DNA from 4 places in the Pseudoduganella sp. RAF19 genome. Region 2 is predicted to be linked to each of the others. Evidence: predicted binding sites of a transcription regulator. Region 2 holds the regulator's gene; each other region holds the start of a gene.
What was found. The regulator FNR, encoded in region 2, switches genes on or off when oxygen is low (the NO sensors DNR and NnrR bind a similar motif). The targets are predictions, from matches to a motif close to TTGATNNNNATCAA.

Region 1 (7,150 bases), on a different contig from region 2:
CCACGCCCGGCTCACCGATCAGCACCGGGTTGTTTTTGGTACGGCGCTGCAGCACCTGGATGGCGCGGCGGATCTCGTCGTCACGGCCGATCACCGGGTCCAGCTTGCCCATGCGGGCGCGCTCGGTCAGGTCGAGGGTGTATTTTTTCAGCGCTTCACGCTGGCCTTCCGCTTCCTGCGAATCGACCTTGCCGCCGCCACGCACGGTGTCGATGGCCGCTTCCAGCGATTTGCGGGTGAGGCCTGCTTCGCGCGACAGCTTGCCCGCTTCCGACTTGTCGTCGGTCAGGGCGAGCAGCACCATTTCGCTGGACACGAACTGGTCGCCGCGCTTCTGGCCTTCCTTGTCCGCCAGGTTCAGCATGTTCACGAATTCGCGGCTGACCTGGGTGTCGCCGCCCGTGCCGGACACTTTCGGCAAGCGGTCCAGCGCCGATTTCAGCGCATTGCTCAGCCCCCCCACGTTGACGCCCGCGCGCTGCAGCAGCGAGCGCGCGCCGCCGTCGTCCTGGTTCAGCAGGGCGACCAGCAGGTGGACCGGTTCGATGTATTGATTGTCGTTGCCGACCGCCAGGCTCTGGGCGTCGGCAATCGCTTCCTGAAGCTTCGTCGTTAGTTTGTCTTGGCGCATCTCACGCTCCTAAATTATCTCTACGACAAAATTGGGCTGAGCGACGAGTTTTCAAGAGGAATTTGTGACGAGAATCACATTTCCCATTTTTTCAGCGCCTGATCGTCGCTGACGCGGGCGTCCACCCAACGTGCACCCTCCGGCGTCTGCTCCTTCTTCCAGAACGGCGCCTCGGTCTTGAGGTAGTCGATGATGAACTCGCAGGCCGCGAAGGCTTCTCCCCGGTGGGAAGTGGTCACGGCCACGAGCACAATCTGATCCAGCGGCTTCAGCGGGCCGACGCGGTGAATCACCAGCGCGTCATAAATCGGCCAGCGCGCTTTCGCCTGCTCGATGATGGCCTCGATCGACTGCTCCGTCATGCCAGGATAGTGCTCCAGCTCCATTTCGGAAACGTTGGCGCCCTCGTTCAGGTCGCGCACGGTTCCCACGAAGGTGACTATACCGCCAACCTTGCCGTTCCCGGCGCGCAGTTGTTGGACTTCCTGGGCGAGATCGAAGTCTTCGGTCTGAACGCGTACGGTCATCGGTTGCCCTCCACCGCACCGATGCGGCGGAAGAGCTGCTCGATGCGGCTGGCCGTGCGCGCATCGGCCAATGCAGGCATGGCGCACAGGGCCAGGAACTGGGCCGCGTGGCTGCCCGGCTTCTGGCCGGATTTGAGGGACGATTGCAGCACTTCCACCTGCATCTTGAGGCGGTCGCGCGCGAACTCCGGACCGCTGTCGATGCCGGCCGCAATTTCCAGGCGCAGCACTTCGGACAGCAGACGCGAACGATTGGCTTCCAGTTCGCCGGCATAGGCCGAGCGGGCCGATGCGCCCTCGCCTGCCGCTTTCAAAGCCGCATCGAAGCGGGAACGCAGAGTACGCTCGTAATCGTTTGGCAGCGCAGGCTGGTCTTGCCAGCGCTGGTTCCAGTCGTCGGCATTCACATCGTCCGGTGCGGCGATGGCGGTTTCCAGCGACTGAGTCAGGCGCAGTTTTTCGCGCAGCGCGTTGGCCTGAGCGGCGCCGGCCTTCTTGCGCAAGCCCTCTACCTTCGATTGCAGCGCCGATACTGCGGCACGGTAGCGTGCTTCGATCTTCTGCTCGGCGGCGCGCGGCACGCTGCCGGATGCATGCCAGGCTTGCGACGCATCCTTCAGCGCCTTGGCGATGGCGGCCTGCACGGCTTTGTCCTCGCCTTCGAAGGTGGCCGATTCCAGCCCGGCGCAAATCGCCTCGCGCTCGTGCAAGTGGGCTTTGCGTTCGTGGTCGGCAGCGTGGGCGGCTTCCTTGCGTTGGGCGAAGATGGCGTCGCAAGCGGCGCGGAATTTCTGCCACAGCGCTTGCTCAGCCTTGCGTTCCAGCGGCAGCGCGCGGGCGTGCTCCTGCCAGGCTTCCTGCAAGCCGCGCAGAGTGTCGATGGTGTGACGGTCGGCCGGATTCAGCTTGCCGACTTCTTCAATTAATTGTTCACGGCGAGCGACTTCAATGCGGCGCTGGGAATCCAGCGGCGACATCAGCGTATCCATGGCCTTGTTGAAGGCGGTGTCGAGACGCTTCTTGTCCTTGCGGTCGATGGTGCCGAGCCTGCTCCAGGCCTGGCGCAGACGCTGCGATGCGGAGGCCAGCGTGCGCCAGTCGTGCGTGTGCGGCAGCTGGCCGCTGGCCGCGTCGCGCCTGTCGGCCTGGTCGCCGCCGGCGGCTTCGCGCTGCGCGGCGTCTTTGGCGACCAGGGCGTTGGCTTCATCGACCAGGGCTTGCGCCTTGGCTGCGTTGGAATGGCGCTCGTCGGCCAGATGCTTGAAGTGGGCGGCTGCCGGTGCGTAAGCAGCGGTGCAGGCGGCGTCGAATTTTTCCCACAAACTCTTGGGCGCCGCGCCGGACACGCCATCCAGTGCCTTCCAGCGTTCACGCATGGCGCTGACCTTTTTGGCCAGTTCGCTCATCGGCAAGCCCTGCTTCGGCAGTTCCTCCACCGCCTTGACCAGCTCTTCGCGCGAGACATTGCCGCCCCAGCGCGCCCAGTCGTTCATGCGCTTCAACTCGGCGCGCACATGGGACAGACGGTCGGCCTGATGCGGGTTCAGGCGGCCGGTCTTGGTTTCCTTCAGCTTCTTGTCGAGGTCGGCGGCGGTGTGCAGATGACCCTGCTCCAGCGCTTCGGCCAGTTGCTCGACTATGTCCATAAAGTGCTTGTTGGCTTCCTTCTCGGCCACGCTCGGCTTGTGCTTTTCGCGCGGTTGGCGCGGCGCGGCAGGTGCGCCGCCCGTACCTTCAGCCGTTACAGGCGGGTGTTCGTCTGGCGCATGTTCGGCAGCGGACCCCGGCCCAGGCGTGGCTTCCACGCCAGCAAGCTCCGCGCCGGTGCGCGCAGCCGCCGGCTCATCCGCTACGTCTGCCGCAGCAGCCTCGCCTGGCTTGGCCGCTGCTGCCGACTCCACTGCCACGGCCGCTGCCGGTGAACGCTGCGCGCCGGAGGCGCCATGCGCCGCTTGCGCCGGCGCGGGCACAGGCTGGCGCGGCGTCAACGCCGTACGAGCTGCACCGAGCGCCTGCTCGAAATCATTCAACAGATGACGTGGCAGCGAGGAGTGCTCCGGCGCAGCCAGTTGCGCTTCGTGTTCGGTAGCCAGGCGTTCCAGCTCAGCCAGCGCAGCCTCGCGGTCAGCGGCTGACGATAACTTCTTTAGCGCAGCCAGCGCATCGATCATGCCGCGCTGCAGATTCACTTGCGCCTCCAGCCGCTGCGCCAGCGCCTGGCGCACCCCGGCGAACTGCGCTGCCGGTTCCGGCGTGGCTGCAATCACCTGCCATTGACGATCCAGATCCACTACCTGATTCGGCGCGAGCTTTTCCTCCTGCAACAAGCGCTGCGCAAGAGCAATGCACGCCTCGGCCTGCTTCTGTTCAGCCTGCTGGTGGCGCAGCGCATCGAGACGCCCCTGCGCCAGCTTGGCCACGCGGCGGTCCGTATTGCGCATGGCCTGCTGCACTTTTTCCAGTGCAATCTGCGACATCACATGCTCGGCCGCAGCCAGCCGCACATCGGCAAATTCGCTATTGAGGATCAGTTCGACGGCAGCGTCTTCATTGCCCGCCAGATTGCGCGCAAATTCCGCTTGTGCAGCGCGCCTGTCCGCTGCGCCGTTCGGGCTTGCCGCGCCATTCCCTGCAGCTTCCGGCCCCTGGGGCTGGGCATCTGCCTGCGCGTCGGCGCCCTTGTCGCCGGGCCGCTTAAAAAGGAATTCGAACATGATAGGCTATGGATGGATCAAAACCACCATCATAGCGCAGCGCCGGCTTCTTTGTCGGGCGCCGGGGCGCGGAACGGCCGATGGCCGTCCGCTTAGCGAATCAATGATCCGCTTGTGCGCGTTCAACCGGGCGCTGGTGACGGTGGTAGCGCAGCTCCGGCGCAGGTTCAAGCTCCTCCGATTCTTCACGCACGGCTGCCAGGGCGCGGCGCGCATCGGCCAGAGCTTTCCTGTTCGTCGGAGGCAATGAAGGCTGGCCGCTTTGACCGCGGCGCGCCTCAACCATCTGCGCATCATGCGCCAGGAACTGATTGGCGATGGCAAACCAGGCCTCGCCGCTGATGGCGCTGCGTGCCAGCGCAAACAGTTCCTTCTCTTCCTTCTCCAGCCGCTGCAGCATGGCAGCGCAGAAGGCTTCGATTGCCTCGCAAACTTCGGTCACCTGCTGCTCGCTGCGCATGCCGGCGCTGTCAAGCTCCCCTTGCAGCCGGCGGATCACGCTCAGCGCATTCTGGTTCAGGCGACTCAATTCGTCGAGCAATTGGTTGGCCTGCTCGGTGGCCTCGCGCAATGCGGGAATCAGGTAGAGTTCGATCTTTCGCCAGTGGCAGGCCTGGTACAGGCGCTCCAGGGTTTCGCATGCATATTCGAGCTGGGACAGCGTAAGGCTTTGCTGGCGCAGGAAAGTCGATTGCACGTATTTCTGGAACGATAGCAGGCTGAGGCGCACGTTGGCCTGTTCTACCGACAGGGCAACCAAGGTGTAAGTGGCCGTTAACATTCTTGCTCCCAAATGACGCTGTGGCGGAACGGAAGTACAAGTGTAAATAAGCCCGACAGATCCACCCTTGATCTAGCTCAAACTTCTGCGGGTGGCGTGCTAATAATTTACGGTGCTTTCGGCTGCAATTCAAGACGAAGATCTACCATACCAGCTTCTGCCGATGCCGTCACGCGCCCGCCGTATCTACGCATAAGCTGTTGCATTCCTGCATTCTCCGCCAGCGCTTCGCCATGCAATTCACGTGTGCCGCGGCTACGGAAATAATCGATCAACTTGCGGAACAGAATGTTGCCGAGGCCTAGTCCTTTCAGATCGGAACGCACAGCGATGGCGAATTCGGCGGCCTGATTGTCCGGGTCGGCGATAGCGCGCACGACACCTAAAGTCTCGGGCTCGCCATCAGCGCCCGTACGGGTGGCGATGAAGGCCATGGCGCGGTCGTAGTCGATCTGGGTCAGGCGCGCCAGTTGGGCGGGCGGCAGCTCCTTCATTGCTGAAAAGAAGCGCAGCCGCACATCATCCCGATTCATCTGGCTGAAGAAGCGCACGTGGGCCGGTGCATCTTCGGGACGAATGGGCCGCAGCAGCAACGGCGCGCCCTGCCAGCTGATCTCCTCTTCCTGCTCCTGCGGATAGGGGCGAATGGCCATTGCCGATTCCGGCCTTTTCGGCCCCAGCGCAATGCGTGCTGAGCGCGGCGACAGGCCGTTTTCCGCCGCCACCAGCGGATTGATTTCCAGGCTGGCGATTTCGCCGATGTCGGCCACCAGTTCGGCGACCTGAATCAGCATGCGGCACACGGCGTCGCTATGCGCGGCCAGCGCGCGAAACACGCGCGTGCGTTCGAGCATCTCGCGCGCCAGCACCATGTTCAGCGGCGGCAGGCCGACGGCACGATCGTCCACCACTTTCCCGGCGCTGCCACCGAGGCCGAAGCTGATGACGGGACCGAACACGGGATCGACGGCCATTGCGATCCGTAGCTGCAGATTGCCACAATCGATGCTTGCACCTTCTTCCAGCACGACGCCATAAGCCGCCAGCACGGCACGCAAATCTTCCGGCGCCAGCTCTTTGGCGCCGCCGGCCTGTGCTGCTTCGACTGCAGCACGTGCGGCCTGCCGTTCCGGCGCGCTCGCCACCGGCGCTTGTCCCGGCACCTCATTCAGCAGCAACTGGTTGCGGTGATAGGCCACGACCTGGCTGAAGGCGCGCACCGCTTTTTCCGGCGTGTCGTAGGCAGGCAAACCCGCATCCGCAAACACCTGGCGCGCGCCTTCAACTGCGCCACCGCCCAGCCAGCAAGTGAAGACGCTACGGTTGCTGGCCTTGATGATCGGCGCCACGGCTTGCGCTACTTCCATGCTGCCGGTGGCGGACGTAGGGCCGTGCACCAGCAGGAAGCCATCGGCCTGCGGCTCCTTCAGCAAGGCTTGCAGCGCCGCGGCATGGCGTTCGGCGCTGGCTTCGCCGCCGATGTCGATGGGATTGGTCACCGCCAGACCTTCGGGCAGCACCGTCTTCAAAGCACGAGCCACCTCCGGCGACAACGGCGCCAGGCTGCCCTTGACCCAGGACAGCGCATCCGCAGCCAGCTGGCCCGGCCCCCAGCCATTGCAGATGATGCCCAGCCGCTCGCCGCGCGTCGGCCGCGCATTGGCCAGCGTCTGTACCGCGTCGAACAAGTCGGACGAGGAAAACACGCGCAGCATGCCCGCGCGGCGGATCACGGCGTCATACACGCGGTCATCGCCGCTGCGGCCCGCTTTCAGCACCACGACGGGTTTTCCGCGCGCAGCCAGCCTAGCCGCCGACAGGAATTTGCGCGCGCAGCTCACGGATTCGATATGCATAAGGATCGCGCTGGTATCGTCATCGGCTGCGAGAAAATCCAGCATATCGGCCAGGTCGATATCGCCGCCCTCGACCAGCGACACCACGCGCGAAAAGCCGATGCCGTGCAGGCGCGCCCAATCCAGCACGGCCGTCATCACGGTGGCAGATTGTGAAATAAAGGCCAGCTTGCCCGGCTTGGCGCCGACATGGGCAACGCTGGCATTCAATCCCGCTGATGGCGCTATCAGGCCGATGCCGCCCGGTCCAAGAATCCGCATCAGATAAGGCCGCGCGGCCTTCAACAGAGATTGGCGCACGTTGTCCGATACCGGCGTCAGCACCAGCGCGCCGCGCGTGCCGCGCTTGCCCAGATCCGCGATCAGACCGGGAATGCTATCCGGCGGCGTGCAGATAATGGCGAGGTCCGGCACACCGGGCAGCGCCGAGAGCTTCGCGTAGCAAGGAACGCCCAGCAGCTCGCCATACTTCGGATTGACCGGCCAGATGGCGCCCGCGAAACCGCTGTCCGCCATATTGTTCATGACCTTGGTGCCCATGCGGTCCGGCCGCTGCGAGGCGCCAAAAATGGCCACGGAAGACGGTTCGAACAGACTGTCCATATTCCTGATGCTCATGTCTGCCCTTTCTTACCAGCGCG
Region 2 (7,150 bases):
GTGGCGGAAATGGAAATCGGCGGTCGCCGCATGTTCACAGGCCTGGTGCGCGACATCACCGAGCGCAAACAAGCCGAAGCCCAGGGCAGGGAAATGCAGGCGCGCTTGCGCGAACTCGCTGCGCATCAAGAGAAGATCAAGGAGCACGAGCGCACGCGCATCGCACAGGAGATCCACGACGAGCTGGGCGGTCTGCTCACCGGCATGAAGGCTTATGTCAATGTGCTGATCGAACGTGCGGGCGCGCAGTCCGATCCGCTATTGGGTGAAGTGCAAGGCCTGACGCAGGAGGCCATCGATACGGTGCGGCGCGTGATCACGGACCTGCGCCCCAGCGTGCTCGATCAACTGGGCGTGTGGGCGGCGCTGGAATGGTACGCGGAACAAGTGCAGCAGCGCACAGGCTTGCGCTGCGTATGCGATATCGCACCGGAGCTGTCGGATCTCGCCGTCGATGCGGAGCGCAGCACCATGCTGTTCCGCATCGCGCAGGAAGCGCTGACCAATGTGGTGCGCCATGCGCAAGCGACGGAAGTGCGCGTGTCCGCAGCGCGTGATGGCGGCGCAGTGCTGCTGACGGTGAAAGACAACGGCAAAGGCATCGACAAGACGCGCTTGCTGGATAAGGAATCGTGGGGAATTTTGGGTATGCATGAAAGGACGCGCGGCTTTGGCGGCGAACTGACCATCACCGGGACGCCGGGACAAGGCACGCTGCTGCAATTGCGTCTGCCGCTGGAGGCGCACCATGACTGACAAGATCAGCGTTCTGCTGGTGGACGACCACGCCATCGCACGCAACGGCGTACGCCTGATGCTCGGTACTGCTGCGGACATCAGCGTCGATGGCGAGGCAAGCAATGCGGTGGAGGCCATGGAGCGCGTGGCTGAGCGCAAGTTTGATGTGGCGCTGGTCGACATCAAAATGCCGGGCAAGAATGGACTCGATCTGCTGAAATGCCTGCGCAATGAATACCCGCGCATGGCGGTGCTGATTTTGAGTACCTACTCCGAAGAGATTTACGCAGTGCGCGCGCTGAAGCTCGGCGCGTCGGGCTATCTGACCAAGGACGCGCCGACGTCCACCTTGATTGAAGCGGTGCGCAAGGCGGCGGCGGGTGGCAAGCACGTGAGTCCGGCGCTGCTGGAAAAGCTGGCAAGCCTGGTCGGCGGCGGTGCGACCGGCGATCACGAAAATCTGTCCAACCGTGAGCTGGAGGTGCTGAAGATGATCGCGGCAGGTGAATCCCTGGTGCGCATCGGCGAACTGCTGCACCTGAGCCCCAATACGGTGACGACTTATCGCAGCCGCATTCTTGACAAAATGGGTATGGCGAGCAATGCGGAGCTCACGCGCTACGCTCTGGAACACGGCCTGATTTGAGTTTGTAGGGGAAGCCCTACATGAACTGCATGGGGAGCCCGATATTCTTCCGGGCGGCCAGCGGCGATACTGGCGGTGCCGATTATCTGGAGCCGCAAAATGAAGACCGTCGCGAAGTGCTCGCTGTGCAGTTTTAATAAGCTTTGCCTGCCACAAGGCCTGAATGACAATGATGTGGCCCGTCTGGACCAGATCATTGCCCGACGCCGCCGTGTGCCGCGCGATGAGCGTCTGTATGCCGCCGGCCAGCCTTTCAACAGCCTGTTTGCGGTGCGTTTCGGTCATTTCAAGACTTCGCAGGTCAATCAGCGCGGCGAGCAGCAGATTGGCGGCTTTCACATGGCCGGCGATTTGCTGGGAATGGAAGCCATCGGCGGTGGCATGCATACGGTCGATGCAGTGGCGCTGGAGGACAGTGAAGTCTGCGAGATTCCATTCGCCCGGCTGCAGGAGCTGGTCATGCAGGTGCCAGTGCTGCTGCAGCAGTTCCATCGCACGATGAGCCGCGAGATTCAACGCGAGCAGTCGGTGATGCTGTTCCTGAGCCATATGCGCGCCGAGCAGCGCATGGCGCTTTTCCTCTTGAATCTCTCCGGCCGTTATGCGCAGCGCGGTTTGTCGTCCACCACCTTCCAGCTGCGCATGTCGCGTGAGGACATCGGGGGCTATCTTGGCTTGACCGTGGAAAGCGTGAGCCGTCAGCTGGCGCGTTTGCGCGGCGATGGCCTGATCGCGCTGAATAACCGCGATCTTCAGATTCTTGATCGTCCACGCCTTGAGGCGCTGTCCAGCGGTATGGCAGCCGACGTCATCCCGGTGGCACGGGCAGCCTGATTACCAGCGTACTGCACTAAATTGCACGGCCAGGTGGTCGACGAATAGCCGTGTACGTGCAGGGAGCGCGCGGCCGCTCGGCCATAGCGCGTGAATCGGCACTGGCGGCGGCTCAAATTCCCGCAGAATGATTTCGACGCGGCCTTCGTCCAGCATTTTCCGTATTTGCCAGAAAGGCGCCATGCCGGCGCCGAGTCCGCAGGCGACAGCTTCGTTGGCTGCGGCGGCATCGTTCGCGCTGAATGGGCCTTTTACCTTGATGTGATGAATTTTGCCGCCGATCGTGGCGGGCCATTGCTTGCGGTCTGCGCCTGTGTTGCGCAGGACGCAGGGCAGGGCGGCGAGTTCGTCCGGGTGTGGCGGACGGCCGTGTTGCTGAATCCACGCCGTCGATGCAAAGAACACACGGCGTAGCTGCGCCAGCTTGCGCGCTTTTAATGAAGAATCCGGAAGTTCACCGACGCGGATTGCCAGATCCAGCTTGTCGGCGACCAGGTCGGCATGCCGTTCGCTCAACACTAATTCCACGTCGATTTCAGGCCAGCGCTGCATGAAACTGGCGGCCATTGGCGTGAGCCATGTCGCGCCGAACAGCACAGGCGCTGCCACGCGCAGCTTGCCGCGCGGGTTGTCGCCGTCGCGGCGGGCAGATTCGCGAGCCGCTTCGATGTCGGCCAGCGCGCGCCGAATACGCTCAAGGAAGGCTGCGCCGGCAGGCGTGGCTTGCAGGCGGCGCGTGGTGCGCTGAATCAGCTGTGTACCGATTTCCGCTTCCAGTTCGGCCAGCGAGCGGCTTACCGCTTGCAGCGAACGGCCGGTACGCCTGGCGGCCTCCGTCAGCGAACCGCCGTCCAGGATGGCGATGAATGTCGCATAGTCGTCTAGAGTGCTCATGATTCTCCCGATTTACGAGAGAGTGTATCAATAATCATCAGTATTGTTGCTAGTCATGAGCACAATTATGCTGGGGCTTTGCATAAGGAGATGTCATGCCCCAGCTCTTTCATATCGATTCTTTCACTCGTACGCGCTTCCGCGGCAACCCGGCTGGCGTTGTATTGGATGCGGATGGGCTGTCCGAAGCGGAGATGCAGGACATTGCGCGCGAACTCAAACATTCGGAGACGGCGTTCGTGCTTCGTCCAACCGCGCCGGATCACGACGTGTGGGTGCGCTTCTTTACGCCGACTGTGGAGGTGCCGGTGTGCGGGCATGCGACCATCGCAGCGCACTACGCTCTGGCGCATGTTCGTAGTGCCGTGGCCGGATCGGCGGCGAAGCCCAGCCTTATCCAGCGCACCGGCGCGGGACTGCAACGCGTAACTGCTGTGCGCGATGGCGGCGATTGGCGGATCGAGATCGAGCAGGGTGCAATCAGCTTTGGTCCGCCGCTGGACGATACGTGGCGCGAGAGGATTGCGCGCGCGCTGCGGCTGGAAGTCGGCGCAGCAGCCCTGGCGCCGATGCCCGGCCGACAGCCGGTGCAGGTGGTGTCGACTGGTCATTCAAAGGTCATGGTGCCGCTGCGCGACAACTATCCGCTGGACGCCATCAAGCCCGACATGCAAGCGCTGGCGGCGTTAAGCGCTGAACTTGGCTGCAACGGCTGGTTTCCGTTTGTGATCAGCGGCGCGCAGCGCACGGATGGCCGCATGTTCGCACCGGCGATCGGCATTGCCGAGGACCCGGTCACGGGTAACGCCAACGGCCCGCTGGGCGCCTACCTGGTGAAGCACAGTCTGATGCCGCACGGTGAGCACGAACTGAACTTCGAGGGACATCAGGGCCACGCCATGCGCCGCGACGGCATCGTGTATGTGCGCGTGGCCGTAAGCGGCGGCGCGCCGAAAAGCGTCACCATTGCCGGCGACGCCGTCATCCTGTTTCGAACAGAAATTTAGAGGAAGCGGTCGAGGATTTTCTTGCTGTGCTTATCCAGATTGAACTGGTCGCGGATCAGGAAGTTGATGCCGTGGGTGTCGGACACCAGCAGCGACACCGAGCCAATGCGGCGAATATCTTCTTCGCCGCGCAGCACGAATTCCGTGTCGCCGCGGTCGGTCTTGACCTTCCAGGTGCAGGGTGTGGCGTAGCTGGTCACGCTCTGGATCGTCTGGATTACCGGCATGAACTCGCGGCCCGCGAGGTCCTCGCGCACCATGTCCGCCTGCTCGGATGGCAGGTCGGACAGGTGATCGAGCCATGCGATCTCCTTGCCATCGGTGTTGACGAGGGACAGGCCTTCTTCCGGCGCCTGGATCGGGAAAGCGCGTACCGGCGCCACGTTTTCGTACAGCGTGCCTGCGGCGTCGGTCAGGTTCAGGCGGCCGAAGCTGTCGCGGTGCAGGGTGAAATTAGTTATCGTCATGGCGGGTGTTTGCTTTGTCATCCAGGTCGGTATCGACGTTACGTGCCTGTGCCTGATACAGGCGGTAGTAGGCGCCTTCGCGCGCCATCAATTCTTCGTGCGGGCCTTCTTCTACAACCTGGCCGCGGTCCATCACCACCAGGCGGTTGGCGCGCTGCAGCGTGGATAGGCGGTGCGCAATCGCAATCGTGGTGCGGCCCGCCACCAGATTGTCCAGCGCTTTCTGGATTTCTTTTTCGGTTTCGGAGTCGACGGACGCTGTGGCTTCGTCGAGGATCAGGATGCGCGGATCGATCAGCAGTGCACGGGCAATCGAAATACGTTGGCGTTCACCGCCGGACAAGCCCTGTCCGCGCTCGCCCACGATCGAATCGTAGCCCTGCGGCAGGCGCAGGATGAAGTCGTGCGCGTGGGCCGCGCGAGCGGCAGCCATGATTTCGGCGCGCGTGGCTTCCGGCTTACCGTAAGCGATGTTCTCGGCGATGGTGCCGAAGAAGAGGAAAGGCTCCTGCAGCACCAGGCCGATATTGCGGCGGTAGTCGGACACCGCATAGTTGCGGATATCCACGCCATCCAGCAGGATCGCACCTTCCGCGACGTCGTAGAAGCGGCAGATCAGGTTGACTAGGGTGGACTTGCCGGAGCCGGAATGGCCCACCAGGCCGATCATTTCGCCGGCTTTGATATCCAGGTTCACCCCGCGGTTGACGGAGCGGTTCCCGTAACGGAAGCCCACTTCGCGCAAGGTGATATTGCCTTCCACCTTGGTCACCTTCTGCGGCTGTGCAGGTTCCGGCACGCTCGAAACGTGGTCCAGAATATCGAAGATACGCTTGGCAGCGGAGGCGGATTTCTGCGTCACCGACACGATGCGGCTCATCGAATCCAGACGGCCATAGAAACGGGTCGAGTAAGTCACGAACAGCGTCAGCGTACCAACGGTGATGTTGGCCTTCGATACTTGCCAGATACCGAACACCCAGATCACCAGGATGCCCAGTTCGGTCAGGAAGGACACGGTTGGCGAGAACAGCGACCACACCTTGTTCAACTTATCGTTGGCAGCCAGGTTGTGCTTGTTCGCCATGCGGAAGCGGTTCGCTTCGCGGGATTCCTGCGCGAAGGCTTTCACCACGCGAATGCCGGGAATCGTATCGGCCAGCACGTTGGTCACTTCGCCCCACACACGGTCGATCTTCTCGAAGCCGGTGCGCAGCTTGTCGCGCACCAGGTGGATCAGCCAGGCGATGATAGGCAGCGGCACCAGCGTTACAAAGGCCAGCCATGGATCGGTGCTGAACAGGATCACACCCGTCATGATGATCATCAGGCAGTCGGAGGCAAAGTCCAGCAAGTGCAGCGAAAGGAAGACGCAGATGCGGTCCGATTCGGAACCTATACGCGACATCAGATCGCCCGTACGCTTGCCGCCGAAGTATTCCAGCGACAGGCGCAGCAAGTGTTCATAGGTCGTGGTGCGCAGGTCGGCGCCGATACGTTCAGACACCAGGGCCAGCACATAAGTCTTGCCCCAGCCCAGAATCCAGGCCAGCACGGCGGATGCGGTCAGGCCCGCCATATACATCGCGACCAGCTTCACATCGACCGGTTTGCCGTTCTGATACGGAATGAGCACATCGTCCATCAGCGGCTTACTGAGGTAAGGCGGGATCATGTGCGCGCCGGTGGACAGCAGCATCAGTGCGAAGCCGAAGCCCAGCGGCCAGCGGTAAGGCTTGGCGAAACGCCACAGGCGGAACAGGGTCCAGGTCGAAGGCGGCGTATAAACCACCTTGGTGCAGACCGGGCATTCTTCCTGGTCCGGTTCCAGCGGCGCTTTGCAGGTGGGGCAGGAGTGATCTTCAACTTTGACCGGCGGCTGGCCGTTGACGAAGGCATCCTGCAGGCGTACGAAGGCTTCGGACAGGCGCTGCGCCAGCAGATTCTGGCCCAGAGTGAAGCGCCAGGACGCCAGACGGCCCATATCATCGACCAGTTCCAGATGGCCTACGCCGGCGTGATCGTGCAGTTTGAGCGACATACCGCGGCGATAAGTCCAGTCACGCCATACCGTTTCCCCCGGTGCGCGTGCCATAATGCGGCGCTCTGTGAGGATAACCAGACCTTTGTTGAAGTGTAGCTTGGCGTCAAGGTCAACCTCGAGGGCGCTCAAAACGTTTTCCCCTGAAGAAAGCTGCAACTGAGCTTCGGAGCGCCAGACTTCCGGCAGTTCGGTCAAACTCAGTTCAGAGGAAAGTTGGTTTGTTATCATTATGTGACTTGCTCCATGCGACAGCTTTGCCAAGTGGCAAGAATCGCAAAACAGTGGGAAAATAGTGGACGGGCGGAGTATACCGCAAGAGGTAGTAGAGCAAAAACATGACAAAGAAGAAAGATATCGAGTTTCTCCGCACAACGCACCTGCGTGGTCCTAACATCTGGACCTATCGGCCTGTGATCGAAACCTGGCTGGACATCGGTGAGTTCGAAAACCTGCCGTCCAATAAACTTCCCGGTTTCTACGAGCGCTTGACCGCCATGCTGCCCGGACTGCTGGAACACCG
Region 3 (7,150 bases), on a different contig from region 2:
GCAGCGTTCCGGCGTCCATTTGGCGGTGGCGTTCATCACCTCCATGGTGGCGTGGTTCTGGTGCGGATAGCTGTAGACCGCTTCGATCTTGCGTGCGGCGCCAGCCAGGCCCGCCTTGATATCGCCGTTGCTGTTGCCCACCACGGCATCCGGCGCATCCAGGCCTTCCTTCAGCGTCTTGTTGACGTCGGCCTGGGAGATGCTGGCGTTAGCGCCCTTGTCCCATTCGATCGGCAGCGCATCCAATGCTGTGCGCGCACGCCACCAGGTATCGGCCACCACGGCCACGGCGCTGTCGCCGACTTGCAGCACTTTTTTCACGCCCGGTTTGCCCGCGATGGCCTTGGCGTCGAAGCTCTTCACCTTGCCGCCCAGGACCGGGCAATCCTTGATCGCAGCGTTCAACATATCCGGCAGCTTCAGGTCCATGCCGTACACCTGCTTGCCGGTGGTCTTGTCGACCGTATCCAGACGCGCCAGGCGCTTGCCAGCCAGCTTCCAGTCCTTTGGATCTTTCAGCTTGATGTCGGTGGGCGCCTGCAGCTTGCCTGCCGCGTCGGACACCGCACCATACGTCAGCTTGCGGCCGGACGGCTTGTGCGTGATCACGCTCTTCTCGGCGACGCATTCAGTGACCGGCACATTCCATTGATTGGCCGCAGCCTGCACCAGCATCATGCGCGCGGCAGCGCCGCCCTTGCGCACATATTCATGCGACTCGCGCACGCCGCGGCTGCCGCCGGTGGAGAAGCTGCCCCACACGCGGTTGCGCGCCAGCTGCTGGCCCGGCGTCGGATATTCGGTGGTGACCTTGGACCAGTCGGCATCCAGTTCTTCGGACACCAGCTGCGCCAGACCGGTCAGCGTGCCCTGTCCCATTTCGGAACGGGCGATGCGGATCACAATGGTGTCGTCAGGCTTCACGACCACCCAGGCGTTGATTTCCGGCGCGATGGTTTCCTGCGCCACGGCGTCAAACGGAATATGGAAACCGAACATCAGGCCCGCGGCAGCGCCGGCCGATTTGCCCAGGAAGCTGCGGCGTGATGGGGATGCGATCTCGCTCATGCCTTGCTCCCTTCGACAATGTTCAGGCCCGCGCTCTTCACATCGCCGCCTTTTGCGACCACGTGAATGGCCTTGCGCACGCGGTTGTAGGTGCCGCAGCGGCAGATATTGGTCATGGCCGCGTCGATATCGGCATCCGTCGGGTGTGGCTTTTGTTTCAGCAGCGCGCTGGCGGCCATGATCATGCCGGACTGGCAGAAGCCGCACTGCGGCACGTCCAGCGCAGCCCAGGCCTTCTGCACCGGATGCGAGCCGTCCTTGGACAAGCCTTCAATGGTCACGATCTTCGATTTTGCATCCACCGTGGAGACAGGACGCACGCAGCTGCGGGTCGGCTCGCCATCGATGTGCACCGTGCAGGCGCCGCATTGGGCGATGCCGCAGCCGTACTTGGTGCCGGTCAGTCCCAGCTGTTCCCGTAACACCCACAGGAGCGGCGTATCTTCCTCCGCCTCGAATTCGTGAACCTGTCCATTGACGTTCAATTTCATGCCTGCCTCCAGTGGTGGGAATTCATCGCGTCGAATATTACTCCCGTTTTTTGCTTCGCGTGTTCATTCAGGCAATTTTGATTTGTATCAATGATTTTGCTGCACCGCGTCAATAAACTGGCCTCGTTTATATGACGAGGAAATGACATGAAACGAGTAGTGATGACGATGATTCTGGCAGCGCTGTCCCTTAACGCAATGGCTGAAACGCCCTGGCTGCTCAGGGCGCGCGCGGTGTATCTCGATCCGGCGGACAAGTCCGATCCGGTGGGCGGAGTGGGCGCTTCCGACCGCATCAGTGTGAGTTCCAGGACGATACCCGAGGTGGACGTCTCCTATTTCTTCACGCCGAATATCGCGGTGGAGCTGGTGCTCACCTACCCGCAAAAGCACACCGTCTACCTGGACGGCAATGCGATCGGCACCTTCAAACACCTGCCGCCCACGTTGATGGCGCAATATCACTTCCTGCCGGATGGGCAGGTCAGCCCCTACCTCGGCGCAGGCGTGAACTGGACCACCTTCTCGAAGAATAAGATGATGAGCGGCGCCGCCAGCCTGGAACATGACAGCGTGGGCCTGGCCGTGCAGGCAGGCGCGGACGTGAAGCTGACCCGCAACTGGTCGCTGAACTTCGACGTGAAGAAGGTGCAGATCCGCAGCGACGTGCTGCTCAACGGCGCAAAAATCAGCAAGGCCAAGGTTGACCCTGTGCTAGTGGCCGTCGGCGTCGGCTACCGTTTCTAAGCGCTGGTGATCGCGTAGCGCAATTCCTGCGCCAGCGCGCGGCGGTGGGGGATGGTGGCGAAGGTGCCGATGTCCACGGCCACGCCACGCGATTCGAGGTGGATCAGTTCACCATACCGCTGCGGCATTTGCAGGCGCAGCCAGTGGCAGTCCAGTGTCACGCTGCGCAGGCGCCCCGCGCTGACCTGCTCCACCACCAGATGGCCGTTGGCGAGGACGATGTGTTCATAGTCAGTGGCATGCCGCGCGTAGTAAAGGAAGGCGGCGGCAACGGCCGTCATCTCCAGCACGGTGAAGATGAGGATGTGCCAGAACCCGACGATCAGGAATGCACCCGCCACGCTGAACGACAGCGCGCACATCACCACATAGGCGATACCCAGCTGCCCCGGCGTGAGCGAGCAATTCCGCCGCAGCAGCCACTCCCTTTCTTCCATTGGCAGGTCGCGTTTCACCTGGAATCTCCCGGCAATCCACACGACCCTATTCTATGACAGAAATGTCATGATCAAAGACACAAAGACGCGTTGTTTCTCTGCGACAAGCAGGCGGTTTTTCGGTAAAACCACCTCTTAATTGGCGAGAATAAGGGTTCCACAGAGGGGGACTCATGTCATTTGCCAATTTGAAAATCGGTGCCCGGCTTGGGCTGGGGTTTGCGGCGGTACTTGCGCTGCTGGTCATTATGCTGGCGATGGGGCTGGGCGGCATGTCGCGTATCGGCAGCCGCACGCAGGATATCGTTTCGGACAAAAACGTGAAAATGGCAGCCGCCAATGACATGGTGGACAACGTCCGCAATATCACGCTGGCCCTGACGACCATGATCGTCGTGCCAAGCACGCCGCAGGTCGAGGAGCAGCTGGCCAAAGTGGGTGACGCACGCAAGAAATACGGCAAGGCGAAGGAGGTCCTGGCCAGCAAGATCGCTACCGACAAGGAGAAGGAGCTGCTGGCGAACGTGGAAGCGGCGCTGAAGGAAGGCGCCGAAAAGAATAACCGCGTCATCCAGCTGCGCAAGGATGGCGAGATCCAGGACGCGACGGAGGCGCTGCTGAAAGACGCCGGTCCGGTCCAGGCCAAAGCCCTGGCCGCACTGGATGCGCTGATCGACTACGAAGCCAGGCAGGTTGAGAACTCGGGCAAGGAAGTGGATGCGGTCTATTCCAGTTCGCAAACCATGTTGATTACCCTGGGCACGCTGGCGGTACTGATCGGCGCCGCCGTCGCCTGGTTCATTACGCGCTCGATCACCGCGCCGATCAACGAAGCGGTCGAAGTTGCTGAAACGGTGGCTTCCGGCGACCTGTCCTCGCAAATCGATGCATCGCGCGGCGATGAAACAGGCCGCCTGCTGAAGGCGCTGAAGTCGATGAACGATGCGCTGCTGAACGTGGTTTCGCAAGTGCGTACCGGCACCGATGCCATCACCACCGCCTCGGGCGAAATCGCGGCGGGCAATCTCGACCTGTCTTCCCGCACCGAGCAGCAAGCCAGCTCGCTGGAGGAAACCGCGTCCTCGATGGAGGAGCTGACGTCCACCGTGAAGCAAAATGCGGATAACGCACGCCAGGCCAACACGCTGGCCGTCAGCGCATCCGAAGTGGCGAGCAAAGGCGGCGACATCGTGGCGCAAGTGGTGTCCACCATGGGCACGATCAACGATTCTTCGCGCAAGATCGTGGACATCATTTCCGTCATCGACGGCATCGCGTTCCAGACCAATATCCTGGCGCTGAACGCCGCCGTTGAAGCAGCGCGCGCCGGAGAGCAGGGCCGTGGTTTCGCCGTGGTGGCGACCGAGGTGCGCAATCTGGCGCAGCGTTCGGCGGCTGCCGCCAAGGAAATCAAGGAGCTGATCTCGGCCTCCGTGGCGAATGTGGAAGAAGGATCGCGCCTGGTGAACAACGCCGGCCAGACCATGGGCGATATCGTGGACAGCATTCAGCGCGTGACGGACATCATGGGCGAGATCACCTCCGCCTCGCAGGAACAGACCCTGGGTATCGAGCAGATCAACGCCGCCATCTCGCAGATGGACGAGGTGACGCAGCAGAATGCGGCTCTGGTTGAAGAGGCAGCCGCCGCCTCGCAGAGTATGCAGGAGCAGGCGGGCAATCTGGTCTCCGTGGTGAGCTTCTTCAAGACGGGCCACGGCGCCGCTGCGGCCGCAGTCCGCAAGCCAGCGCCGGTGCAGGTCTCCGTGCGTCCCGCTGCGGCGGCACATGCGGTGGTGGCCCGTCCGGCACCCGCAAAGCGCGCCGCGCCGGTACAGCAAGCCGAAGATAGCTGGGAAGAGTTTTAAGCCGCAACCGCCTCGCGCGGCAGGATCACCGTGAACACCGAGCCTTCACCCGGCTTGCTGCGCACGGACAGCGATCCGCCGTGCGCTTCCACCAGCTGGCGCGAGATGTAGAGACCAAGACCCAGGCCAGCTGGCGCCTCATTCGCCGCCGCGCGTTCGAAGGGCTCGAAAATGCGCGGCTGCATATCGTCCGGAATGCCGATGCCCTGGTCGGTCACATCGATGCATGCGGCCTTGCCGTCCGATGTCAGGCGAATCTCGATCGGTTTGCCGCCGCCATAACGCAGGGCATTGGTCAGCAGGTTCACGATCACCTGCTCGATGCGGAACTCGTCCCAACACCCCATCACAGGCGTAGGTGCATCAAGCACCAGCGGGCTGCCCACTTCCGCCGCGGCGCGTGACAGATCGCTGGCCACGCGCGCCAGCAGTGCCGCCAGATCCATATCACAAGGCCGGATCGACAGCATGCCGCTACGCATGCGCGACACATCCAGCATGTCCTCAATCAGGCGGATCATGGCGTGGATCTGGCGCTCGTCGCGTGCCACCATGCGCTCCAGCTGTTCGGGATCGCGCGCTTCCGGCTTGCCCGAAGCCAGCTGCATCTTGCGCATCTGCGTTTCGAGATACAGCGTATTCAATGGCGTGCGCAACTCGTGCGCCACCAGGGACATGAAGTCGTCGCGCGCCTTCAGCGCATGCTGCAGCTCCTCCTGCGTAGCGTGCAGCTGGCGCACGATGGCTACCTGTTCTTCGACGCGGCGCCGGACCTCCTGCTTCTGCTTGTGCAGGTCCACGAAAACATTGACCTTGCTCTTTACAGCATCCGGATCGAGAGGCTTGTGCAGGAAATCGACCGCGCCGGCTTCGTAGCCTTTGAAGGCATAATTCAGCTCCCGTCCCGCCGCGCTGACAAACACGATGGGAATGTGACGGGTCTTCTCCATGCCGCGCATCAGCTCCGCCAGTTCGAAGCCGTCCATATCCGGCATCTGCACATCGAGAATGGCCAATGCGAATTCATGTTCCAGCAGCAGGGCGAGCGCCTGCTCACCGGAAGTCGCCTGATGGATCACGCGATCGTCGGCACGAATCAATGCATGCAGTGCACGCAGATTCTCCGCCAGATCGTCCACCAGCAGCACATTGACAGGCTCATTCAACATTCTTCTTCTCCAGCATGAGCAACAGCCGCTGGATATCCTCCAGCGGCAGCACCAGGTCCGGCGTGCGGACACGTATCGCGTGCCGCGGCATTGCATCGACTTCCGCTTCCTGCGGGTCCTGCACCACGGTCAGCCCGCCCGCCTTGCCGATGGCTGCCAGGCCCGCAGCCCCGTCTTCATTGGCGCCTGTGAGCAGAATGCCCACCAGCGCCGGACCATAGGCATCCGCCGCCGTCTCCATAGTGACGTCGATGGATGGCCGGGCAAAGTGCACGGGCGCCTCGCAACTTAAGGCAAAACTGTCGGCATCTTCCAGCAAAAGATGATATCCGGCCGGCGCAAAGTAAAGAGTACCCGGAACCACCTCGTCCTTGTCGCCCGCTTCGCGTACCGGTACAGCCAGGCGCTGCTGAAACACTTCCGCCAGCTGACTTTGCCGGCCCGGCATCACGTGCAGTACGGCGATGATCGGCACCCTGTAGCCCTTAGGCAGGCCAGGCAGCATGTGCAGCAGCGCGCTCACGCCGCCGGCGGATGCGCCGATCACCACCGCCTCTACTTCGCGTCCCTTCAGTGCCTGCTCCAGTGAAGGCGGATGTTCCATCATAGCTTCCTGAACAGCCGTTCGCGCTTGACGATCGGCTCGAAGCGCCGCGCGTACGTCGAGAAATCGATGCTCTCCTTGCTGCCCAGGCCAAGAAAGCCGCGATGGCACAGCGATTCATGGAACAGCCCGAGCGCCCGCTCCTGCAGTGTCTTCTTAAAGTAGATCATCACATTGCGGCAGCTGATGAATTGCGTCTCCGCGAACACGGTGTCCGTCGCCAGGCTGTGGTCCGCAAAGGTCACGTTCTCGCACAGGCTGCGGTCGAACAGGGCAGCGTTGTAGGCCGCCGTGTAGTAATCCGAGAAAGCGCACTTGCCGCCCGCCGCCTGGTAGTTGGCGGTGTAGGACCGCATATTTTCGAGCGGGAACACGCCCTTCTTCGCTTTCTCCAGCGACTGCGGATTGATGTCGGTGGCGTAGATGATGCTGCGCTCCAGCAGTCCTTCTTCCTTGAGCAGAATCGCCAGGGAATGCACTTCCTCGCCGGTGCTGCATCCGGCCACCCAGATCTTCAGCGAGGGGTAGGTGCTCAGCACCGGAATCACATGCTCGCGCAGCGCCGCGTAGTAGGAAGGGTCGCGGAACATCTCCGTGACGGGAATGGTCAGGAATTGCAATAGCTGGCTGAAGGCTTCCGGCTCATGCACCACGCGCGACTGCAGCGCCGAGATCGTGGCGCAGCCCATCTCGCGCAAGGCGTGCGTCACGCGGCGCTTCTGCGATGCGTGGGTGTAATCGCGGAAGTCGTAGCTGTACTTCAGAT
Region 4 (7,150 bases), on a different contig from region 2:
GGTCCACGCTGATCAGGCCGATTTCATTGAATGCGGATAGGGTGCGGCTGACGGTTTCCAGAGTCAGGCCCAGGTAGGAGCCAATCTCGTGGCGCGTCATGCGCAGATTAAAGAGTTTGCTGGAATAGCCCATCTGGGCAAAGCGTTCCGACAGCGACACCAGGAAGCGCGCCACGCGGGCTTCGGCGCTGAGCGCGCCCAGCATGCCGATCATGGCTTGTTCGCGCACCAGTTCGCGGCTCATCACGCCGTACATCATGTTTTCCAGTTCCAGATGGATGCGGCCCAGTGCGGTCAGCTTTTTGAAGGGTAGCAGAATCAGGTCGCAGTCCGACAGCGCAACCGCCTCGGAAGAGTAGTGGCGGGTGTGGATGCCGTCGACTCCCAGCAGGTCGCCCTTCATCGGGAAGGCCAGCACCTGCTCGTTGCCGAATTCGTCGATCAGCACGGTTTTCAGGAAGCCCGAATTGACCACGTAGAGCATGTCGAAAGGCTGGCCGATGGTGTGGATGCGCTGGCCGGTCTTGAACTGCACATGCTGAAACAGCAGCTCGTCGACATTGATGGGGCAAACGGGAATGTGCAGCAGTTCGCAGACTTCTTTCAGGTTGGACCAGAGGCGGCCCTGGCGCTGGCGTCCTGCTTCCATGGGGGAAGTGGGCGCGCCCGCACGAACGTCGGACGATTGCGTTGAGAGCATTCTCATCTCCTGATTCTGGACAGGTCGCTTGCGGGTTTTTATGTTGCCGGTAAGCGTGTGAACGTCCGGCAACTCAAGCGTGATGATTTCAGTATGCCAACAGAGGTTTTGCTTTCATATCAGCAAAGCGCTGAATATGGGCGTAGGAGGGCGCGTAGGGCTGTAGGAATATTCCGAATTTTCAGAGACAGCTCGCTTAGGTCTTAAACGGAGACAGCAGTTTGTGCGCGACAGCGTACTGCACCATTTCCGACAGCGACGCCATCCCCATTTTTTGCATGATGCGGGTCTTGTGCGTGCTCACGGTTTTCACGCTCAGGTGCAGGCCGTTGGCGATTTCTGTGATGGATTTGCCACCCACCAGCAAGGAGAAGACTTCGAATTCGCGGTCCGACAGCTGCTTGTGCAGCAGTGTCTCGCTGGGCTGCATGATGTTCAGGGCCAGCTGTTCCGCCACTTCGGTACTGATATAGGGGCGGCCCGACGCCACTTTGCGGATCGCGCCCACCAGCTGGGTACCCGCACTTTCCTTGGTCAGATAGCCTTGGGCGCCGGCGCGGATGGCGCGCACGGCATATTGTTCTTCCTCGTGCATGGTGAGGATGAGAATGGCGATCTTGGGCGCCTCGCTCTTGATCTGGCGGATCAGGTCGACGCCGCTGCGGCCCGGCATGGACAAGTCGAGCAGCAGCAGATCGAAGCCGCCCTTGCGCACGTGGCCCAGTACTTCGAAGCCGTCGATGGCTTCGCCGACGATGTCAATGTCCGGTGCCCCGTCAAGAATGCGCTTCAGGCCCTCGCGCATGATGGTGTGGTCGTCGGCAATGACAATTCGAATCATGGTTATTTTAATAATTGTAAGTATTAGTTAACATTGAGGACACGCTTGAGCGTGCCGGCGCTACTTGTCTTATTCAATCGGCGTCGGGTCTTTGATCAAACGGTGTACCAGCACCGGGATCTTCGAGTGCGACAGCACTTTATTGGTCACGCTGCCCAAAAGCAACTGGCCCCAGCCGCTGCGGCCATGCGAGCCCATGAAGATCAGGTCGCAGCCATTCTTCTCGGCCACGTCCACGATTTTCAGCGCCGCGCTTTCCGCAAAGGCCGTCATCCCTTCCGCCCGCACGCTTTTCTTGGCGCAGGATTCCAGGATAGGCTGCACGTGCTCGTTCCCGGCCCGCTGCATCGCCGCCCGGTATTCCTCTTCACTGGGGTAGCTGGGCGGGATGATTTCCACATAAATTGGGTACTGGTACTCCGGCGCCACAAACAGTGCAAGGACTTCGGCGCCCATCTGCTGTGCGAAATTTGTTCCGGCACAGGCGGTTTTGGCGGAAACTGCCGAACCGTCGGTCGTAATCAGGATTTTCCGGTACATACAAGCCTCCTTTATGGGGATCCTACACTCATTGTAGCCCTGTTTTCGCTTATTGTTTGCTTGTAAAGACTTGATATTTATCAAGAAACATCATGTTTGGACGCAAACAAGCTGCAAATTCGTCATTTTCAGAGAGCGCCCAAATACAACAATCTGCATTCAGTGACTGGGAATGCAAAGGGAGAGATTGAACTGAGGGCCGCCCCCCTGCTACACTCGCGTAAGTGCGTTAATATTGCCGGGCATCATCAGTAATACGCCGGCAAAGATACGGCAGCAACATTTTTGATATGGAGAAGCAGGGATTATGACCGACGCCGCTGATGATTTCGACGCATTATTCGAGGAAGTATCCGCGCAGCGGAACAGTGCGCCACCGGCTCCGGCAGCCGCCGCTCCGGCACCTGCCGCCGCTTCCGCAGAAGACGATCTGGAAAATCTGTTCGATGAAATCTCGGCCAGCCGTACCGCTGAACCTGCTGCGGCCGCTGCGCCTGCACCAGTTGCCGCTGCGCCTGCAGCAGAGGCTGAAGCTGGCGAGCATGCCGGCGCTGGTAGCGATAACCCGATGTTTGAGCGTCTGGGCGGCATCGTCCGCCTGCTGCACGACTCGCTGCGCGAACTGGGTTACGACAAGGCTCTGACCGAGGCTTCCACCCAGATCGTGGATGCCCAGGACCGCCTGGAATACGTGGCGACCCTGACCGAGCAGGCCGCCAACAAAGTGCTGAATACGCTGGACGATGGCATGCCTGCCCAGGACGTGCTGTCGAAGAAGTCCAAGGAAATGGAAGACCGCTGGGCCGACCTGTTCGCAGGCAAGCTCAGTATCGATGAATTTAAGACTCTGGCAGGCGATTCGCGTGCCTTCGCGCAGGCGGTGTCGGAAGCGACCGAAGCCGAGAAGGCCCGTCTGCTGGAAATCATGATGGCCCAGGATTTCCAGGATATTACCGGTCAACTGATCAAAAAAGTCGTCGTCATCACCAAGACGGTCGAGCAGGAGCTGGCCCAGCTGCTGAAAGACAATGCCCCGGTTGAGGTGCGCGAGAAGATCGCGCAGAAAGAGGTGTCGCTGATGTCCGGTCCGTCCGCTCCGACGGTGGCCCTGACTCAGGACAGTGTGGACGACCTGCTTGCTGATCTGGGATTCTAATGGACGATATGCTCAAGGAGTTCGTTGTCGAGGCGATGGACTTGGCCGTTAACGTGGAAGAGCACCTGCTGCGCCTCGAACGTGACCCCGACAATAAAGAAACACTGAACGCCGTTTTCCGCTCCTTCCATACCATCAAGGGTGGCGCAGGCTTCATGAATCTGGGTGCGCTGGTTTCCGCCTGCCACCTGACCGAAAACCTGTTCGACGCGCTGCGCACCGGCGCCGCGCCGGTCACGCCGCTGTCGATCGAAGCCGCACTGCAAGCATCCGGCTTCGTGGCAGACCAGCTGGCAGAACTGAATAATGGCGCCGCGCCGGAAAGCCTGGGCGCCATGCCGGGCGATCTGGAAGCGATTCTGAAGGACGCCATCGAAGGCAAAAAAACCTCGGCCAAGCCTGCCGCAAAAGCTGCTCCGGCGCCTGCCGCCGCCCCGGCCGCTGCTGCGCCTGCGGCAAGCGCCGCCGCTGCCGCACCTGCTGCTGCCGCGGCGTCGGCCGATGGCCTGGACTGGGAAGGCATGTATGAAGCCGTGATGCCGCCTGGCTCTTACACCCGTCCTGCCGGCGGCGAAGCAGCAGCGCCTGCTGCCGCTGCCGCGCCAGCGGAAGCCAGCGAAGGCCGCGCCGCCGCTGTCGAAGCACGCTCCGCTCCGGCCGAGCGTCCGACCTCGGCGCCGGCCAAAGAAGAATCCATTCGTATCGACGCCGTCAAGCTGGACGCGCTGCTGGAAGTGGCCGGCGAATCCGTGCAGGCCGCCAACCAGGCAGCCGTGCTGCTGGAACGCCTGCAACAGTTCAAGTTTGAAGGCCAGGCGGCATCGCTGATGTCGGCCCTGACTGAAACCCTGGAACGCGCCTCGCGCTACTCCACCGAACTGCAGCGCGCCACGCTGGCGACGCGTATGCAGCCGGTCGGCCGCCTGTTCCAGAAGTTCCCGCGACTGGTACGTGAACTGGCAAAGGATCTGGGCAAGGAAGTTGAACTGACCATCGAAGGCGCGGAAACCGAAGTGGACCGCGTGGTGGTGGACAGCCTGTACGATCCGCTGGTGCACATGCTGCGTAACGCGCTGGACCACGGCGTGGAAGCACCGGACGAGCGCGTCGCCAAGGGCAAGCCGGCCAAGGCATACATCTCGCTGAAAGCATGGCAGGAGGCCAACTCCGTCATGATCGTGCTGCAGGACGACGGCAAGGGCATGGACCCGGTCGCGCTGAAGCGCAAGGCCGGCGAGAAGGGCCTGATTTCCCCAAGCGCCAACCTGTCGGACGACGAATGCTACCAGCTGGTGTTCCTGCCGGGCTTCTCGACCAAGGAAGTGGCGTCCTCCGTGTCCGGCCGCGGCGTCGGCATGGATGTGGTGAAGACCGCCGTGGAAAAGAACCGTGGTGCGATCCACATCGAATCGGCGCTGGGCAAGGGCACCAAGTTCGCCATCCGCCTGCCGATCGAACTGTCGATCGTGCCGACCATGCTGGTGTCCACCTCCGGCGCACTGCTGGCGCTGCCGATGGCGGTGGTCGAGCGCGTGGTCGAACTGCCGGAAGTATTCATGGAAGTGGGCGGCGCCCCGGTGCTGAAAGACCAGGGCCGTCCACTGCCGGTACGCACGCTGGCTGGTGCGCTGGGCTACGAGCTGTGCTCGGAGCGCGTGGGCATCGTCATCAACGCACCGCAACCTTATATCCTGGCCGTGGAAGCCGTGGACGGTACTGCCGATCTGGTGATCAAACCGATGACCGCGCTGACCGTTGACGGCATTACCGGCACCGCCCGCTCGGCGGAAGGCGAACTAGTGCTAGTAGTTGGCCTATCCTTCCTGATGGATGGTTGCAGGAGCAGTGTACGAATGGCGGCTTAAAACACCGCACAAGAAATACCAGGAGCCTGCAACCCTTACAAAAGGGTCGCGGGCTTTTTTCATATTCGGGAACCGAAAGCAGGTGGCTGCCACGACGTGGCAGCCACCAGGTTTGAGGTTCATCAGCCATTCAGGCACGCGCTCACGAGGCGGAAACCGGGCTTGGTTTTGCATTGCACAAAATATGGCATAATCAAATAGGATCACCTAATCAGGCTGCAGCATGAAAACGCTTTACGACAAACTCTGGGAATCCCACGTCGTGCGGACCGAGGAAGATGGCACCGCACTCCTTTACATCGATCGCCATCTGGTACACGAAGTCACCAGCCCGCAGGCATTTGACGGCCTGCGCGACGCTGGGCGCGACCCGTGGCGCGTCTCCGCCAACCTGGCGGTGGCCGACCACAATGTGCCGACCACCGACCGCTCGCACGGTATTGAAGATCCAGTCTCGCGGCTGCAGGTCGAAACCCTGGACAAGAACACCAAGTCCTACGGCCTGACCTACTTCAATATGAACGACAAGCGCCAGGGCATCGTGCACGTCATCGGCCCGGAGCAGGGCGCGACCCTGCCTGGCATGACCGTGGTGTGCGGCGATTCGCATACTTCGACCCACGGCGCATTCGGCGCGCTGGCACACGGCATCGGCACCTCCGAAGTGGAGCACGTGCTGGCGACGCAATGCCTGCTGGCCAAAAAATCGAAGTCCATGCTGGTGCAGGTCGACGGCGCGCTGCCGCCGGGCGTGACGGCCAAGGACATCGTGCTGGCCGTGATCGGCAAGATCGGCACCGCGGGCGGCACCGGCTACGCCATCGAATTCGGCGGCTCCACCATCCGTTCGCTGTCGATGGAAGGCCGCATGACCGTCTGTAATATGGCCATCGAAGCGGGCGCACGCGCCGGCATGGTGGCGGTCGACCAGACCACTATCGACTACGTCAAAGGCCGTCCGTTCTCGCCGGCCGGTCCGCACTGGGATCACGCCGTGGCTTACTGGCGCACCCTGCAATCCGACCCGGGCGCCAAGTTCGACCTGGTGGTGATGCTGAATGCCGCCGAGATCCGCCCGCAAGTTACCTGGGGCACTTCGCCCGAGCAGGTGACGTCCATCGATGGCCGCGTGCCCGATCCGGATAAGGAAAAAGATCCGGTCAAGCGCGACGCCATGGAAAAGGCGCTGGTCTATATGGGCCTGAATCCGAATACCCCGATGGAAGACATCCGTATCGACAAAGTCTTCATCGGTTCCTGCACCAACTCGCGCATCGAGGATCTGCGCGCCGCAGCCGCCGTTGTGCGCGGCAAGCAGCGCGCTTCGAACGTGAAGCTGGCGCTGGTGGTGCCGGGTTCCGGCCTGGTGAAAGAGCAGGCTGAACGAGAAGGCCTGGACGCGATCTTCAAGGCCGCCGGCTTTGAATGGCGCGAACCTGGCTGTTCGATGTGCCTGGCCATGAATGCCGACCGCCTGGAACCGGGCGAGCGTTGCGCCTCCACCTCCAACCGTAATTTCGAAGGCCGTCAGGGCCAGGGCGGCCGCACCCATCTGGTGTCCCCCGCCATGGCAGCGGCAGCCGGTATCGCCGGCCATTTCGTCGACGTGCGCGCAATGCGCTAAATAAAACTAGGGAATATCCAAAATGAAAACCATCATCGCTCTGATTATCGCAACCCTGGCTCTGACCGGCTGCAACACCATTTCCGGCATCGGCCGTGACGTTCAGAAAGCTGGGCAGGTCGTCACCAGCGCGGGTGGGCACTAAGAACGCCCGGATTGCGCGCCCCGCGGCGCGCACCGGGCATTGAGAAGAGATCATGGAAAAATTTACCGTCTATGAAGGTTTGGTAGCACCGCTTGACCGTGCCAACGTCGATACCGACGCCATCATTCCGAAGCAGTTCCTGAAGTCCATCCACCGCACCGGCTTTGGCCCCAACCTGTTCGACGAGTGGCGCTACCTTGACCACGGCGAACCGGGCATGGACAACAGCAAGCGTCCGCTGAATCCGGACTTCGTGCTGAACCAGCCGCGCTACCAGGG

Region 1: AB4Z19_RS01740 (hemerythrin domain-containing protein) is a predicted target of FNR. The motif match lies at 4,721-4,734, and genes of this name have one in related genera.
Region 3: AB4Z19_RS29460 (OmpW/AlkL family protein) is a predicted target of FNR. The motif match lies at 1,637-1,650, and genes of this name have one in related genera.
Region 4: AB4Z19_RS10280 (universal stress protein) is a predicted target of FNR. The motif match lies at 2,152-2,165, and genes of this name have one in related genera.

What each region holds. Positions count from the first base shown of each region.
Region 1 covers NZ_JBFREF010000001.1:350,009-357,158, reverse strand. Annotated here, with positions in the region: gene clpB (ATP-dependent chaperone ClpB) at 1-631, opposite strand, end outside; gene moaE (molybdopterin synthase catalytic subunit MoaE) at 706-1,158, opposite strand; gene AB4Z19_RS01745 (DUF349 domain-containing protein) at 1,155-3,872, opposite strand; gene AB4Z19_RS01740 (hemerythrin domain-containing protein) at 3,973-4,653, opposite strand; gene AB4Z19_RS01735 (bifunctional acetate--CoA ligase family protein/GNAT family N-acetyltransferase) at 4,761-7,127, opposite strand; gene AB4Z19_RS01730 (DUF2804 domain-containing protein) at 7,140-7,150, opposite strand, start outside.
Region 2 covers NZ_JBFREF010000002.1:311,464-318,613, forward strand. Annotated here, with positions in the region: gene AB4Z19_RS06075 (PAS domain-containing sensor histidine kinase) at 1-756, shown strand, start outside; gene AB4Z19_RS06080 (response regulator) at 749-1,384, shown strand; gene fnr (fumarate/nitrate reduction transcriptional regulator Fnr) at 1,484-2,218, shown strand; gene AB4Z19_RS06090 (LysR family transcriptional regulator) at 2,219-3,112, opposite strand; gene AB4Z19_RS06095 (PhzF family isomerase) at 3,208-4,119, shown strand; gene AB4Z19_RS06100 (cyanophycin metabolism-associated DUF1854 family protein) at 4,116-4,586, opposite strand; gene AB4Z19_RS06105 (cyanophycin metabolism-associated ABC transporter) at 4,573-6,858, opposite strand; gene AB4Z19_RS06110 (cyanophycin synthetase) at 6,966-7,150, shown strand, end outside.
Region 3 covers NZ_JBFREF010000016.1:30,126-37,275, reverse strand. Annotated here, with positions in the region: gene AB4Z19_RS29470 (molybdopterin cofactor-binding domain-containing protein) at 1-1,068, opposite strand, end outside; gene AB4Z19_RS29465 ((2Fe-2S)-binding protein) at 1,065-1,559, opposite strand; gene AB4Z19_RS29460 (OmpW/AlkL family protein) at 1,707-2,306, shown strand; gene AB4Z19_RS29455 (DUF2244 domain-containing protein) at 2,303-2,761, opposite strand; gene AB4Z19_RS29450 (methyl-accepting chemotaxis protein) at 2,917-4,611, shown strand; gene AB4Z19_RS29445 (hybrid sensor histidine kinase/response regulator) at 4,608-5,780, opposite strand; gene AB4Z19_RS29440 (chemotaxis protein CheB) at 5,770-6,384, opposite strand; gene AB4Z19_RS29435 (CheR family methyltransferase) at 6,384-7,150, opposite strand, start outside.
Region 4 covers NZ_JBFREF010000003.1:528,112-535,261, forward strand. Annotated here, with positions in the region: gene AB4Z19_RS10270 (Crp/Fnr family transcriptional regulator) at 1-649, opposite strand, end outside; gene AB4Z19_RS10275 (response regulator) at 897-1,541, opposite strand; gene AB4Z19_RS10280 (universal stress protein) at 1,611-2,081, opposite strand; gene AB4Z19_RS10285 (protein phosphatase CheZ) at 2,389-3,237, shown strand; gene AB4Z19_RS10290 (chemotaxis protein CheA) at 3,237-5,102, shown strand; gene leuC (3-isopropylmalate dehydratase large subunit) at 5,326-6,726, shown strand; gene AB4Z19_RS10300 (entericidin A/B family lipoprotein) at 6,749-6,871, shown strand; gene leuD (3-isopropylmalate dehydratase small subunit) at 6,924-7,150, shown strand, end outside.